One region of the Leclercia sp. CFBP8987 genome, then DNA from elsewhere that is predicted to be linked to it. Evidence: predicted binding sites of a transcription regulator. Region 1 holds the regulator's gene; each other region holds the start of a gene.
What was found. The regulator Fur, encoded in region 1, represses iron uptake genes when iron is present. The targets are predictions, from matches to a motif close to ATAATAATGAGAACNACTATCAA.
Positions count from the first base shown of each region.

Region 2: exbB (tol-pal system-associated acyl-CoA thioesterase) is a predicted target of Fur. The motif match lies at 1,777-1,799, and genes of this name have one in related genera.
Region 3: fhuF (siderophore-iron reductase FhuF) is a predicted target of Fur. The motif match lies at 2,208-2,230, and genes of this name have one in related genera.

Region 1 covers NZ_CM188255.1:1,316,344-1,320,877, forward strand. The annotation lists gene chiP (chitoporin ChiP) at 192-1,598, shown strand; gene chiQ (ChiQ/YbfN family lipoprotein) at 1,645-1,974, shown strand; gene fur (ferric iron uptake transcriptional regulator) at 2,121-2,567, opposite strand; gene fldA (flavodoxin FldA) at 2,859-3,389, opposite strand; gene ybfE (LexA regulated protein) at 3,545-3,832, opposite strand; gene ybfF (esterase) at 3,961-4,534, opposite strand, start outside.
Region 2 covers NZ_CM188255.1:4,104,251-4,108,784, reverse strand. The annotation lists gene yghB (DedA family general envelope maintenance protein YghB) at 1-280, opposite strand, end outside; gene metC (cystathionine beta-lyase) at 422-1,609, opposite strand; gene exbB (tol-pal system-associated acyl-CoA thioesterase) at 1,861-2,592, shown strand; gene exbD (TonB system transport protein ExbD) at 2,599-3,024, shown strand; gene SOM40_RS19720 (SDR family oxidoreductase) at 3,161-4,057, opposite strand; gene SOM40_RS19715 (cytoplasmic protein) at 4,177-4,534, opposite strand, start outside.
Region 3 covers NZ_CM188255.1:650,402-654,935, forward strand. The annotation lists gene SOM40_RS03080 (PTS sugar transporter subunit IIC) at 1-1,203, shown strand, start outside; gene fhuF (siderophore-iron reductase FhuF) at 1,301-2,089, opposite strand; gene SOM40_RS03090 (DUF1435 domain-containing protein) at 2,246-2,476, shown strand; tRNA gene SOM40_RS03095 (tRNA-Leu) at 2,518-2,603, opposite strand; tRNA gene SOM40_RS03100 (tRNA-Leu) at 2,636-2,721, opposite strand; tRNA gene SOM40_RS03105 (tRNA-Leu) at 2,751-2,836, opposite strand; gene rsmC (16S rRNA (guanine(1207)-N(2))-methyltransferase RsmC) at 2,977-4,005, opposite strand; gene SOM40_RS03115 (DNA polymerase III subunit psi) at 4,108-4,521, shown strand; gene rimI (ribosomal protein S18-alanine N-acetyltransferase) at 4,490-4,534, shown strand, end outside.

The sequences.
Region 1 (4,534 bases):
ACAAACCGCAACCAAATATGTGCGCTTTGTCATAATCCTGACTTTTGATCGCTGAAAAGCGTTGATAATTCGCGTCGCGAAAAATAGTCTAAGGGCAGGAGATGTAAGCGGGTATTTCCGCTTACCTCCACTTTTAACTTTTTTGTTTTTCGCCGTTTTAGGCGCTTTTAATACGTCAAAGAGGATTAATTATGCGTACGTTTAGTGGCAAACGTAGTACGCTTGCGCTGGCTATCGCCGGTGTTACAGCAATGTCAGGCTGGGTGATTTCTCCGGAAGCTCAGGCCGAAGGTTTCATTGATGATTCAACCCTCACGGGCGGTATCTATTACTGGCAGCGTGAACGTGACCGTAAAGATGTTGAGTCAGATAAATATAAAACTAACCTCGCTCACTCCACCTGGAACGCCAATCTTGATTTCCAGTCCGGCTATGCCGCTGACATGTTCGGCCTTGATCTGGCTGCCTTCACTGCCATCGAAATGGCGGAAAACGGCGACAGCGGCCACCCGAACGAAATCGCTTTCTCCTCCAGCAACAAAGCCTATAAAGAGGACTGGTCCGGCGATAAGAGCGGGATCAGCCTGTATAAAGCGGCAGCAAAATTTAAATACGGTCCGGCCTGGGCCCGCGGCGGCTGGTTACAGCCAACCGGTCAAACCCTGTTAGCGCCGCACTGGAGCTTTATGCCGGGTACCTATCAGGGTGCCGAAGCCGGGGCCAACTTTGACTACGGCGATAGCGGTGCGTTGAGCTTCTCTTATATGTGGACCAACGAGTACAAAGCGCCGTGGCATCTCGAGATGGACAAGTTCTATCAGAATGACCGAAAAACCCGCGTCGACTATCTCCACTCCTTCGGCGCGAAGTACGATTTCAAAAATAACCTGATCCTGGAAGCCGCTTTTGGTCAGGCTGAAGGCTTCATCGATCAGTACTTTGCCAAAGCCAGCTATAAGCTGGATATCGTCGGCGGTCCGCTCTCTACCACCTATCAGTTCTACGGCACGCGTGATAAAGCCGACAGCGGCACCGTGAACGATATCTACGACGGTACGGCCTGGCTACAGGCGCTGACCCTGGGTTACAAAGTCGGGCAGGTCGATTTACGTCTGGAAGGGACTTACGTCAAGGCAGAAGGGCAGCAGGGTTACTTCCTGCAGCGTATGACCCCAACCTATGCGTCTTCCAACGGTCGTCTGGACGTGTGGTGGGATAACCGCTCCGACTTTAACGCCAACGGCGAAAAAGCGGTCTTCTTCGGCGCCATGTACGATCTGAGCAACTGGAATCTGGCGGGCTGGAGCGTTGGCGCGTCTTATGTCTACGCCTGGGATGCGAAACCGGCCGACTGGTTAATCAACAGTGCCGGTCAGCGTGAAGATATCGCCTCGAACAAGATCAAGGAATCGGCCTACAGCCTGGATGCGATCTACACCCTGCAGGATGGCCGCGCGAAAGGGACTATGTTCAAACTGCACTTCACGCAGTATGACAACCATTCCGATATCCCAAGCTACGGCGGCGGCTACGGCAACATCTTCCAGGATGAGCGTGACGTGAAGTTTATGGTTATCGCCCCATTCACCATCTTCTGATGACAATCCGGGCGGGGAATTCCCCGCCTGACTGGAGACCGTTATGCTGAAAAAAATCGTACTGGTCGCGGTGCTGGCATCAGGACTGGCCGCCTGCGCACAACCCCAGACCCAGAAAGAAGACACGCGTCTGAAAGAGGCCTACAGCGCGTGCATCAATACCGCTGAAGGTTCGCCAGAAAAGATCGAGGCCTGCCAGAGCGTACTGGACGTGCTGCGCCAGGAGAAGGCACACGAACAGTTTGCGACCCAGGAAACCGTCAGAGTGGCGGATTACCAGGCCTGTATTCAGGCGCGTAAAACGGGTAACAATCAGGACGTGACCAAAAACTGCGATAAAATCTGGCAGGAGATCCGCAGCAACAACGCGAAGTAATCTGCTTTTTGCCACGCCCGGTGGTGCAAACTGCCGGAACTGAGCCCGTAGGCCCGCGTAAGCGTAGCGCCACCGGGCTCTTTTTTTGCCTGTAAAAAGGCAAAAAAAAAGCCAACCGTCAGGTTGGCTCAGTGTCGATGCAGGGATTACTTCGTGTCGTGCGCGTGGTCATTTTCGCGACAGTCGCCTTCGGCACAGTGACCGTACAGGTACAGACTGTGGTTGGTCAGGCGAATGCCGTGACGTGCGGCAATTTCGCGCTGGCGTAATTCGATGGAATCATCGCTGAATTCGATCACTTTGCCGCAGTCGAGGCAAATCAGGTGATCGTGGTGATGCTGCTGCGTCAGTTCAAACACGGATTTACCGCCTTCGAAATTATGACGCGTGACGATGCCTGCATCGTCGAACTGGTTCAGTACACGGTAAACGGTAGCCAGACCAATCTCTTCGCCCATGTCGATCAGACGCTTGTATAAGTCTTCCGCACTGACATGATGGTTATCCGGACCCTGAAGCACTTCCAGGATTTTTAACCGTGGAAGCGTGACTTTCAGTCCGGCCTTCTTTAATGCGGTGTTGTTGTCAGTCATGCGGAATCTGTCCTGTTGCTAAACGATTCACTTCTAAAGAAGAAGTGACAGAAAATGCACCTGGGATAATGCGTCTCATTATAGAACTGCCATGACGTAATGAAAACTGCAAGTCTCAAGTAAAGTATGCTTATAAAAACGAGGTACCGCCAACAAAGTTGTTACAAGGTTCCCCGTTTACTCCTGGATCATTGTACAGGTATGGCAGCAAAAGTTAAAAATTTGTAGCAATTATTTTGATTGGAATTACCTATCAATGCGGCGCAACTTTAGCGTTGCGCCGCGACATCATCAAGCGTTGAGGATGTCGTCGAGGTGCAGTTCTTCGCGGATTTGTTTAACCCATTTGTCCACGCGCTCAGCGGTCAGTTCCGGCTGACGGTCTTCGTCGATAGCCAGACCCACGAAGTTGTTATCATCGGCCAGACCTTTAGAGGCTTCGAAGTGGTAACCAGCGGTTGGCCAGTGGCCCACAATCACCGCGCCGCGTGGCTCAATGATGTCGCGAATGGTGCCGAGGGCATCGCAGAAGTATTCTGCGTAGTCTTCCTGATCGCCACAGCCGAACAGGGCTACCAGCTTGCCGTTGAAGTCGATCTCTTCCAGAGACGGGAAGAAGTCGTCCCAGTCACACTGCGCTTCACCGTAATACCAGGTCGGGATGCCCAGCAGCAGAATATCGTAACCTTCGATATCTTCTTTGCTGCTTTTCGCAATGTCATGCACATCGGCAACGTCTTTACCTAACTGTTTTTGAATGTTTTTTGCGATGTTTTCGGTGTTACCCGTGTCGCTGCCGAAAAAAATGCCGATGATTGCCATGAGTAAAATAACCTCTTGATACTTAATGGTATGGTGGCGCAATTTAGCCACGGATAAGGGCAATCATAGCAGAACAGAGAAGCCTGCGGAAACTGCTATCACGCAGGACTGCACTCTGTGCTACATGAAAGCAACAAGAAGGGGAGTTTTCTGAGTTAAACCTTGCCGTGCCATTTCTCGAGCTGCGCGATCAGCATCTCTTCGATAAGCTCACTGCGGCTGATATCACGGGCATTCGCCAGCTCATTCAGCGCATCGACAGCGTCAGCATTCAGTTTCAGCTCGACGCGTTTAAGCCCACGACTTTTATCGCGTTTAAGCTGATTGCGCTTATTAATGCGCAGCTGTTCATCACGCGATAGCGGATTGGTTTTCGGTCGTCCCGGGCGACGCTCATTCGCGAACAGATCTATTGTCGTGCGGTCCGTGTGTTCTTTGGCCATGATTCTGAGACTTCGGGGGAAACAAGACACCCTGCTAATGCCCGGGCGATAAGCGCGCCATCATACATCACCGAAAACGGCACGCCAACGACTGGAGGCCTGCCGGCGACCAGTCGCTCTCTTTTTAATCAATTATTGATGTCAGCGAGGTAACGGCGGATAGCGCGCAGCACCGCGTCCGGTTTTTCAGCATGAACCCAGTGTCCGGCCCCGGCAATGACATGCGCTTTGGCCTGAGGGAATTGCGCCAGCAGCGCATCGCGGTACGCTTCGGTGACATACGGGGAATTGCCGCCAGTGATGAACAGGGTAGAGTGCGGCCACGCCGGGACCGGCTGCCAGCCGACGATCTGGTCATACCGATCCCAGAGAACCGGCACGTTGAAGCGCCACGCGCCGTCGACGAAGGATTTCAGCAGGAACTGCACCACGCCCTCTTCATCCAGATGTTCACGCATCAGCGCCGCGGCCTGCTGGCGGGTGCTGACCCCGGCGTCGGTGACGGCATTGATGGCAGCGAAGATCTCATCGTGGCGGCGTACGTCGTAATCCACTGGGGCGACGTCGATCACCACCAGCCCGGCAATCCGCTCCGGGGCTATGGCCGTCAACGCCATGACCGCTTTGCCGCCCATTGAGTGACCTATCATGATCGCCTTTTCAATATTGTGCTCATCCAGCGTATCCAGCAGATCCTGGGCC
Region 2 (4,534 bases), 2.1 Mb from region 1:
CCAGCCAGCGGCCCTGCAAATAGCTGAGCCAGCAGCCCAGGCTGGCGGCGGAGGTCAGGATCACCATCGTCGGCGCAAAATCCATCACCCCTTTCCCGATTAACGCCCCCGCCAGCAGCAGAAGGCTGTCACCCGGTAAAAATGAGGCAGGCAGTAACCCATTTTCCAGAAACAGCGTGGCGAACATCACGAGATAAACAACCCCAACCACGTGAGGGTCCGCCAGTGCTGCAAAATCGTGTTGCCAGAGTGCAGCGATAATATCTTGAATAACAGCCATGGGCTTTCCTGTGGAACAGCGTATATGGGCCTATTGTACTCCCTATTTCGCCTGCGGGCTTTGATCGCAGGCGCAACAAATCAGACTTTTCTGCATCGATTGAGGAGAAAAGTGTCCGCGGAGTGCTTTTATGACCCGGTGTTATTCGATACGCGCAAATCCGGCCTCTAAATCGGCAATCAAATCCTCGACGTTTTCCAGGCCGATATGCAGACGGATCAGGGTCCCGGTAAAGTCTACTTCTCCGCCCGGACGCAGGGCGGCAATCTGCTCTGGCTGGTTGGGCAGGATCAGCGACTCAAAGCCGCCCCACGAGTAGGCCATGCTGAACAGGGAGAAATTATCGAGGTAGTTTGCCAGCTCGTCATTGCTCAGGCGCTTGTTGAGCACAAACGAGAACAGGCCGCTGCTGCCCGTAAAATCACGTTGCCAGAATTCATGCCCGACGCTGCCCGCCAGGGCAGGATGGTTAACCCGCGCCACCTGCGGATGCTGCGCCAGCCACTGGGCGACTTTCAGGCTGCTTTCATGATGCTGGCGCAGGCGGACGCTCAGGGTACGCAGGCCGCGACTGGTCATGTAGGCGGTATCGGCATCCACCATCTGTCCCATCAGATAGGCGTTTTCACACAGCTGCTCCCAGCAGCGGGCGTTGGAGACCGCCGTACCGATCATGCCGTCCGAGTGGCCGATCAGGTACTTGGTCGCCGCCTGAATAGAGATGTCGATACCAAAATCAAGCGCCTTAAACAGCACCCCTGCCGCCCAGGTGTTATCGATCATGATGATGGCGTCCGGCGCTTTGCTGCGTACCGCCTGTACGATGGCCGGCACATCATGCACTTCCATGGTGATGGAGCCAGGCGATTCGAGGAACACGATCCGGGTATTGGGCTGGATCAGATCGGCAATCTTCGCGCCGATCTGCGGATCGAACCAGCCGGTGGTCACGCCCAGCTTGCTGAGGATTTTGGTGCAGAAGTCCTGGCTCGGCTCGTAGGCGGTGTTGGTCATCAGGATATGGTCGCCCTGTTCAACAAACGCCAGAATAGTATTGGCCACCGCCGCCGCACCGCACGGGAACAGGGCGCAGCCTGCGCCGCCTTCCAGCTCGCACATCGCTTCCTGTAATGAGAAGTGGGTCAGCGTCCCGCGACGCCCGTAAAACAGCTCGCCCTTCGCCCGGTTGCGGGTGGCGTGCTTTTTCGCCTCGACGGTCTCAAACACCAGCGACGAGGCGCGCTGAATCACGCTGTTCACCGAACCGAGGGTATATTTCTTGCTGCGTCCCGCCTGGACAAGGGTGGTATCAAGATGCTTCTCTTTCATGTCTGCGCAACCTGTTTTTATACGTCTGGACGTCCACACTATCACGAAAGTAAAAATGGTCGCGATAAGGGTGGTGGGATCAGCGGAATATTTTTTAAAATATGTTTCCGGGAAATTTTTCCTGCGTAAGCGCAAGGAAAATGAAACGAATTTACGGCACTATGTAAATACTAATGAGAACTACTATCAATTCGACGTTGTTTTGATATTATTATGCTCAGATTTTGTGATTTGCGTCCTGGAGATACCGAGTGGGTAATAATTTGATGCAGACGGATCTCTCCGTCTGGGGTATGTATAATCATGCCGACATCGTGGTGAAGATTGTGATGATCGGCCTGATTCTGGCGTCCGTCGTCACCTGGGCTATTTTCTTTAGCAAGAGCGTGGAGCTTATCTCTCACAAGCGCCGTCTTAAGCGCGAGCAGCAGCAGCTGGCCGAGGCCCGCAACCTGAATCAGGCGAGCGACATGACCTCTTCCTTCCAGGCCAAAAGCCTGACCACCCAGTTAATCAACGAAGCCCAGAACGAGCTTGAGCTTTCTGCAGGCAGCGAAGACAACGAAGGGATTAAAGAGCGTACCGGCTTCCGTCTGGAGCGTCGCGTGGCGGCCATTGGTCGTCATATGGGGCGCGGTAACGGCTACCTGGCGACCATCGGTGCGATTTCACCGTTCGTCGGTCTGTTCGGTACGGTCTGGGGCATCATGAACAGCTTCATCGGCATCGCCCAGACCCAAACCACCAACCTCGCGGTTGTGGCCCCCGGCATCGCAGAAGCCCTGCTGGCGACGGCGATTGGTCTGGTTGCCGCTATCCCGGCGGTGGTCATCTATAACATCTTTGCCCGTATGATCGGCAGCTACAAAGCGACCCTCGGTGACGTTGCCGCTCAGGTCCTGCTGCTGCAAAGCCGCGATCTGGACCTCAGTGCCAGCGCCGTGAAGCCGGTCCGTTCTGCTCAGAAATTACACTTAGGTTGATTCGTCATGGCAATGCGTCTTAATGAAAATCTGGACGATAACGGCGAAATGCACGAAATCAACGTGACGCCGTTTATCGACGTCATGCTGGTTCTGCTGATTATCTTCATGGTTGCTGCGCCGCTGGCGACGGTAGACGTGAAGGTCAATCTGCCTGCATCATCCAGTCAGCCGCAGCCGCGCCCGGAAAAACCGATTTATCTGTCCGTGAAAGCCGATAAATCCATGTTCCTGGGTAACGATCTGGTAACGGATGAGTCGGTGATCCCGGCGCTGAATACCCTGACTAACGGCAAGAAAGAGACCACCATCTTCTTCCGTGCTGACAAGACCGTCGACTACGAAACCATGATGAGGGTAATGGACACGCTGCATCAGGCGGGTTACCTGAAGATTGGCCTGGTAGGCGAAGAGAAGACTGTGGCGAAATAAAACGCAAAAAGGCAACGTAAGTTGCCTTTTTTAATGTTTGTTCCCTCTCCCCGTGGGAGAGGGTCAGGGTGAGGGCATCAGCCCGCAAAGAATCGGTAGGCCGGGTAAGGCGAAGCCGCCACCCGGCACTGCACAACTACCCCAGATGTTCCCCGCCGCACACGCCGTGCACTTCCGCCGTCACATAGCTTGATTCCTGGCTCGCCAGATAGACGTACACCGGTGCCAGCTCCGCAGGCTGCCCTGCGCGCTTCATTGGGGTCTGCTGACCAAACTGCGGGATCTTCTCCTGCGGCTGACCGCCGGAAATTTGCAGCGCCGTCCAGACAGGGCCTGGGGCCACCACGTTAACGCGCACGCCGCTCTCCGCCACCTGCTTCGCCAGCCCGCGGCTGAAGTTAAGGATCGCCGCTTTGGTAGACGCATAGTCCAGCAGGTGCGGACTTGGCTGATAGGCCTGAATCGACGAGGTGGTGATGATACTCGCCCCGGCCGGCAGCAGCGGCAGCGCCTCCTGGGTTATCCAGAACAGGGCGAACACGTTCACGGTAAATGTCTGTGTAAACTGCTCCGTTGTAATATCAGCAATATTCTCGACTGCCACCTGCTTACCGGCCACCAGCGCCAGCACATCGAGTCCGCCGAGTTCCTGATGGGCTTTATGCACCAGCGAACGGGCAAATTTTTCATCGCTCAGGTCACCGGGGATCAGTACCGCTTTGCGTCCGGCTTCTTCAATCAGCTGCTTAACCTGCTGCGCGTCTTCTTCTTCGGCAGGCAGATAGTTAATCGCAACGTCTGCGCCTTCACGCGCGTAAGCGATGGCGGCAGCGCGTCCAATACCGGAGTCGCCCCCTGTCACCAGTGCCTTACGATCCTGTAGTCTGCCGCTGCCTTTGTAGCTCTTCTCGCCGCAATCCGGGACCGGATCCATCTTGCTCTGCACCCCGGGGATGGGCTGTTTTTGCTTCGGGAATTCGCCAGTGTAGTACTGGGTGGTTGGGTCCTGAATTTTGCTCTGGGAATTTGCCATTGAGGTTCTCCTTGAGTGGGTGATCAGGCTTTAAGCTTAGAAGAATCAACCGGGAAGTGAGGATCATTCAGGATAATCCTTAAACCAATAGCAACAGGCGGAGCGGGACGCGCTGGGGGTTACGGCTTTTGCGCAGGGGGTGTCGTTTTCGCGGCGAGTACGTCTTCATTCAGCGCGACGGTGCTCACGCTGGTGGTACGATAGCCTTCATCGGCCAGTTTACGGGTAACGCGCAGGGTGGCGGTTTCACGGGCCCGCAAATACTGATAATTGGTTTCCAGCCGGGCCAGTATTTTCTCTTTTAAGTCTGGGCGCTGCTGCATAATGGCATTAATTGCCGCACCGTAGATCTCTTCTTTAACCTGTAACGGATAAATTTCACGGCGGTTCTGCCATTTCAGCCGCACCAGACCTGCTGGAATCGAGAGCAATTCTTTGGCAATACGTTGTATTTCAGCGTTTTTAATCTCTTTCAGC
Region 3 (4,534 bases), 670 kb from region 1:
GTCGGCTCTTTCTTATTAGTGTTTGCCTACCCGCCGTTTTCACCGGACACCACCTGGGGCTTTGCCCGCGCCTGGCTGGATATGGCGAAACAGTTTGAAGGCCAGATCCTGACCCCGTTCGATATGACCATGGGGGTGATGTCTCTCTATATCTGCGCCGCTATCGCCTATAACCTCGGCAAGCACTACGTCAAATCGCACCAGCTCGATCCCTTCATGTGCGCCATGCTGTCGCTGATGGCCTTCCTGCTGATTGCTGCGCCAAAAACAAAAGGCATGCTGCCGGTGGACAGCCTCGGGGGAACCGGGATTTTCACCGCCATTCTGGTGGCGATCTACTGTGTGGAGATGATGCGTTTCCTGAAGGCGCACAACATCGGTATTCGCCTGCCGGATCAGGTTCCGCCGATGATCAAAAACTCCTTCGATCTGCTGATCCCGGTGCTGGTGGTGGTGTTAACCCTCTATCCGCTGAGCCTGTTCATTCAGTCGGAGTTTGGCATGCTGATCCCGCAGGCCATTATGGCTATCTTTAAGCCACTGGTATCCGCTGCGGATTCGCTGCCGGCAATCCTGCTGGCGGTGCTGATCGGCCATCTGCTGTGGTTTGCAGGCATTCACGGGGCGGCGATTGTCTCCGGGATGCTGCAGATGTTCTGGCTGACCAACCTCGGGCTTAACCAGACCGCGCTGGCGCAGAGCGCGCCGCTGCCGCATATCTTTATGGAAGCGTTCTGGACCTTCTTCATTGTGATTGGCGGCTCCGGGGCGACGATGGGGCTGGTGTTCTGCTACCTGCGTAGCCGTTCGGCGCACCTGCGTTCGATTGGTCGTTTGAGCGTGGTGCCGAGTCTTTTCAACATCAACGAACCGGTGATCTTTGGTACGCCGATCGTTATGAACCCGGTGTTCTTTATTCCGTTCCTGCTGGCCCCGATGGTGAATGCGGTGCTGGCGTGGGCGGCGATGAAGCTGGATCTGATTGGGCGCGTGATTTCCGTAGTGCCGTGGACGGCGCCGGCGCCAGTGGGGGCCGCCTGGGCGCTGGGCTGGGATTTCCGCGCGGCGGTCCTGGTGGTGCTGTTAGCCCTCGTTTCCGCCATCATCTACTACCCGTTCTTCAAAGTGTACGAGAAGCAGCTGCTGGCGCAGGAAGCCGAAGAGGCTCAGCGTGCCGACGAAGAAAGTCAGCAGGTGGCATAGGTAAAAGCAAAACGGCAACCAAAAGGTTGCCGTTTTTAATGTGTGTACCCTCTCCCCGTGGGAGAGGGCCAGGGTGAGGGCATCAGGCCGCACCCGTTTATTTAAGCGTGCAGTCCCCGCACTGCTGCACATCCGGCAGGCGATAGCGCTGGCAGCAGGTGCGACGCACCAGCAACCCGTCGCGCGGAACCACCGTACGATAAAGCGGGTTATCACGCCCATCCGACAGCTGGCGGGCAAAGAAGATGGACTGGCGCAGCGCGTCGACCTTCTCATCACCCAGCAGGGTTTTCATTTCGGTCAGATACCAGTGAATTAAATACCCGGTATTGCTCCAGATAAGCTTGCCATTGATCTCACCTGTCTCTTCCAGCGCCTCAACCACCGGGATCAGCGCCCGGGTAATCAGCACTTCAATTCTTTGCTGCGCAGAAAGCGAGGTCGTCTGACTGTCTTCCTGGACGTCGATCCAGAAGCAGGCGGCGCGCCCGGTTTCGTGAAACTCAACGTGGAAGTGCTCAGGGGAGAGATCCAGCGCCACGTCCTGAGTGAGCAGGGCCAGCATCATCGGCGGCACCATCAGCCCGATATACCATTGCGCCCACAGCGACAGCAGCGGCTTGTTTTCGCGCGCTAACGTAGGTTGATTGCGATAGATGTGATCCGCATAGGTCGCCAGCAGCGACTGCAGTTCGGCAGGGCGTTGCCACTGTGCCAGCGTCAGGGCGTGATGCGGAGGCGTTTCATCCAGCTTAATGACATCCAGCATATGCGCACGCGTTTCGGCAATGGCATCGCGTACCGCATCCGCAAGCCCTGAAGGCCCGGTCGGAAGGCGGGTTTGCCAGATAACATTCTCAATGACGTGTGCGGAGCGTATGGCCATAAGTGAGCTGGATAAAAATCTAAATGATAATGATTGCCAATCCTAACTATAGATAAAACCGTGCGCAAGATTTTTTACACATTTACGCCCTGCGCTGACAAATGAGAAATTATATCATATGATATTGGTTATCATTATCGAGGCGGGAGACAGATCATGTTGAGCAGAGCGTTAGGGAGTGGATGGGGAGTGATACTGCCGGGGGCGATGATGGCCGGGCTGGCCTTTACCGATCTGTCGCTGGCGGTCTGGAAACTGATTATCGTGTCGGGATTGCTGATCTCATCCGCCATGATCTGGCATAAACAACTACGGCACTTTGTGCTGCTGCCATCCTGTGTCGCGCTGATTGCGGGCATGTGGGTTCTGGCGATGAATCTGAACTGAGAGGATAACAAGAGAGAATTGCAGGAGAGAGATAAGATAATTGGTGCGAGGGGGGGGACTCGAACCCCCACATCCTAAGGACACTAACACCTGAAGCTAGCGCGTCTACCAATTCCGCCACCTTCGCACAGTCATCTTATTTTATTGATATCGCCTCGTTGGTGCGAGGGGGGGGACTCGAACCCCCACATCCTAAGGACACTAACACCTGAAGCTAGCGCGTCTACCAATTCCGCCACCTTCGCCCAGTGCGAGCAATATCAATCATGGTTGTTGGTGCGAGGGGGGGGACTCGAACCCCCACATCCAAAGGACACTAACACCTGAAGCTAGCGCGTCTACCAATTCCGCCACCTTCGCATACCAACGATACAAAAAAGTATCGCAACCACGGAGGCGCATTCTAGATGTTTTCAGCTATTCGTCAACAGATAATTGTGCCGGATGTTTTGATTGTTGCAAAAATGGCCCGATCGGGGAGATCGGGCCAGATGTGGACGTTACTTCTTCGCCTGACGGGTCATGATCGCGCGGTAGATCTTAAAGCGGCCGGTCTGGGCCAGTACTTCGTGGAAGCCGAAGACTTCATCCAGCACTTTCGGATACGGCAGGAAGGCGTTCGCCACGATGCGCAGCTCACCGCCGCTGTTCAGATGGCGTACCGCGGTGCGGATCAGCGTCTGTGCGGCTTCGAGGCTGGTTTCCATCCCGTCATGGAACGGCGGGTTGGAGATGATCATATCGAAACGACCGGTCACGTCGGAGAGCACGTTGGAGGCGAATACCTCACCTTCAATGCCGTTAGCGGCCAGGGTCGCGCGGCTGGCTTCAATCGCGGATGCGCCGACATCGGTGAGGGTTAAACGCACCTTCGGCGAGTGGCTGGCGAGTACTACGGAGAGCACGCCTGCGCCACAGCCGACATCCAGCACTTTACCTTTGGTGTGCGGCGTGAAGGTGGAGAGCAGCAGCTGGCTACCAACGTCCAGACCGTCACGGCTGAAGACGCCCGGCAGCGTTTTGATGGTCAGGCCATCCAGCTGATATTCGCCCCAGTATTTTTCTGCGTCGAAGGTCGGTTTTTTGTCCAGACGACCATGGTACAGGCCACAGCGGCGGGCGCTGTCGACTTTGTTCAGCGTGGCATAATCTGCCAGCATCTGCTCGGCGCTGCGCACGCCGCTGCGGTTTTCACCGACCACGAAAATATCGCAGCCCACTGGCAGCAGGGAGAGCAGGTTCATCAGCTGGAACTGGGCTTCGGGTTTGTTCTTCGGCCAGTAGTAGATCAGCGTATCGCAGTCCGCCACGTCGCTCTGCTCAGCTACCAGGCTGTAGCGAACACGCTCGCCCATCTGGCGGCTCAGTAACTGCCAGTGGTGATACTGCTGGGTGTGGGCGCGGCTCTCAGCGCACTCGAAACGGGCAGGCAGGTCATCCTGCATATCTCCGGCAAACAGAATACGGCTTTGTTCGAAATCATCACTGTGGCGCAGCAAGACTTCACTTGCCGGGGTAAATGCAGACATGAATTGTTCCTCAATAAACTCAGGCGGGGATTATAGTAGGTAGATGGCGCAGATTCGACACATTTGGTATATTTGCGCGCCTGACAGACAGGAGTTTTCGCAATGGCATCCCGACGAGACAGGCAATTACAGCAACTGGGCATCACCCAGTGGGCGTTGCGTCGCCCGGCGGCCTTGCAGGGCGAAATCGCCATCTCGCTTCCGGCGCACATTCGCCTGGTGATGGTGGCGCAGGAACTGCCCGCGCTGAACGAGCCGTTGATTGCTGACGTGCTGCGCGCCCTGAAGCTGGACGCCGATCAGGTGCTGCAGCTGACGCCCGAGCGCGTAGCCATGCTGCCGCCAGACGGTCGCTGTAACAGCTGGCAGCTTGGCGTGACGGAAGAGATGGCACTGGAGGGCGGCAACCTGGCCACCCCGGTATTGGACGAACTTAACGCGAACCCGGCGGCACGTCGCGCGCTGTGGCAACAAATCTGCGAACATGAACACAATTTCTTCCCTCACGACGACTGATTTAGCCCAGGCT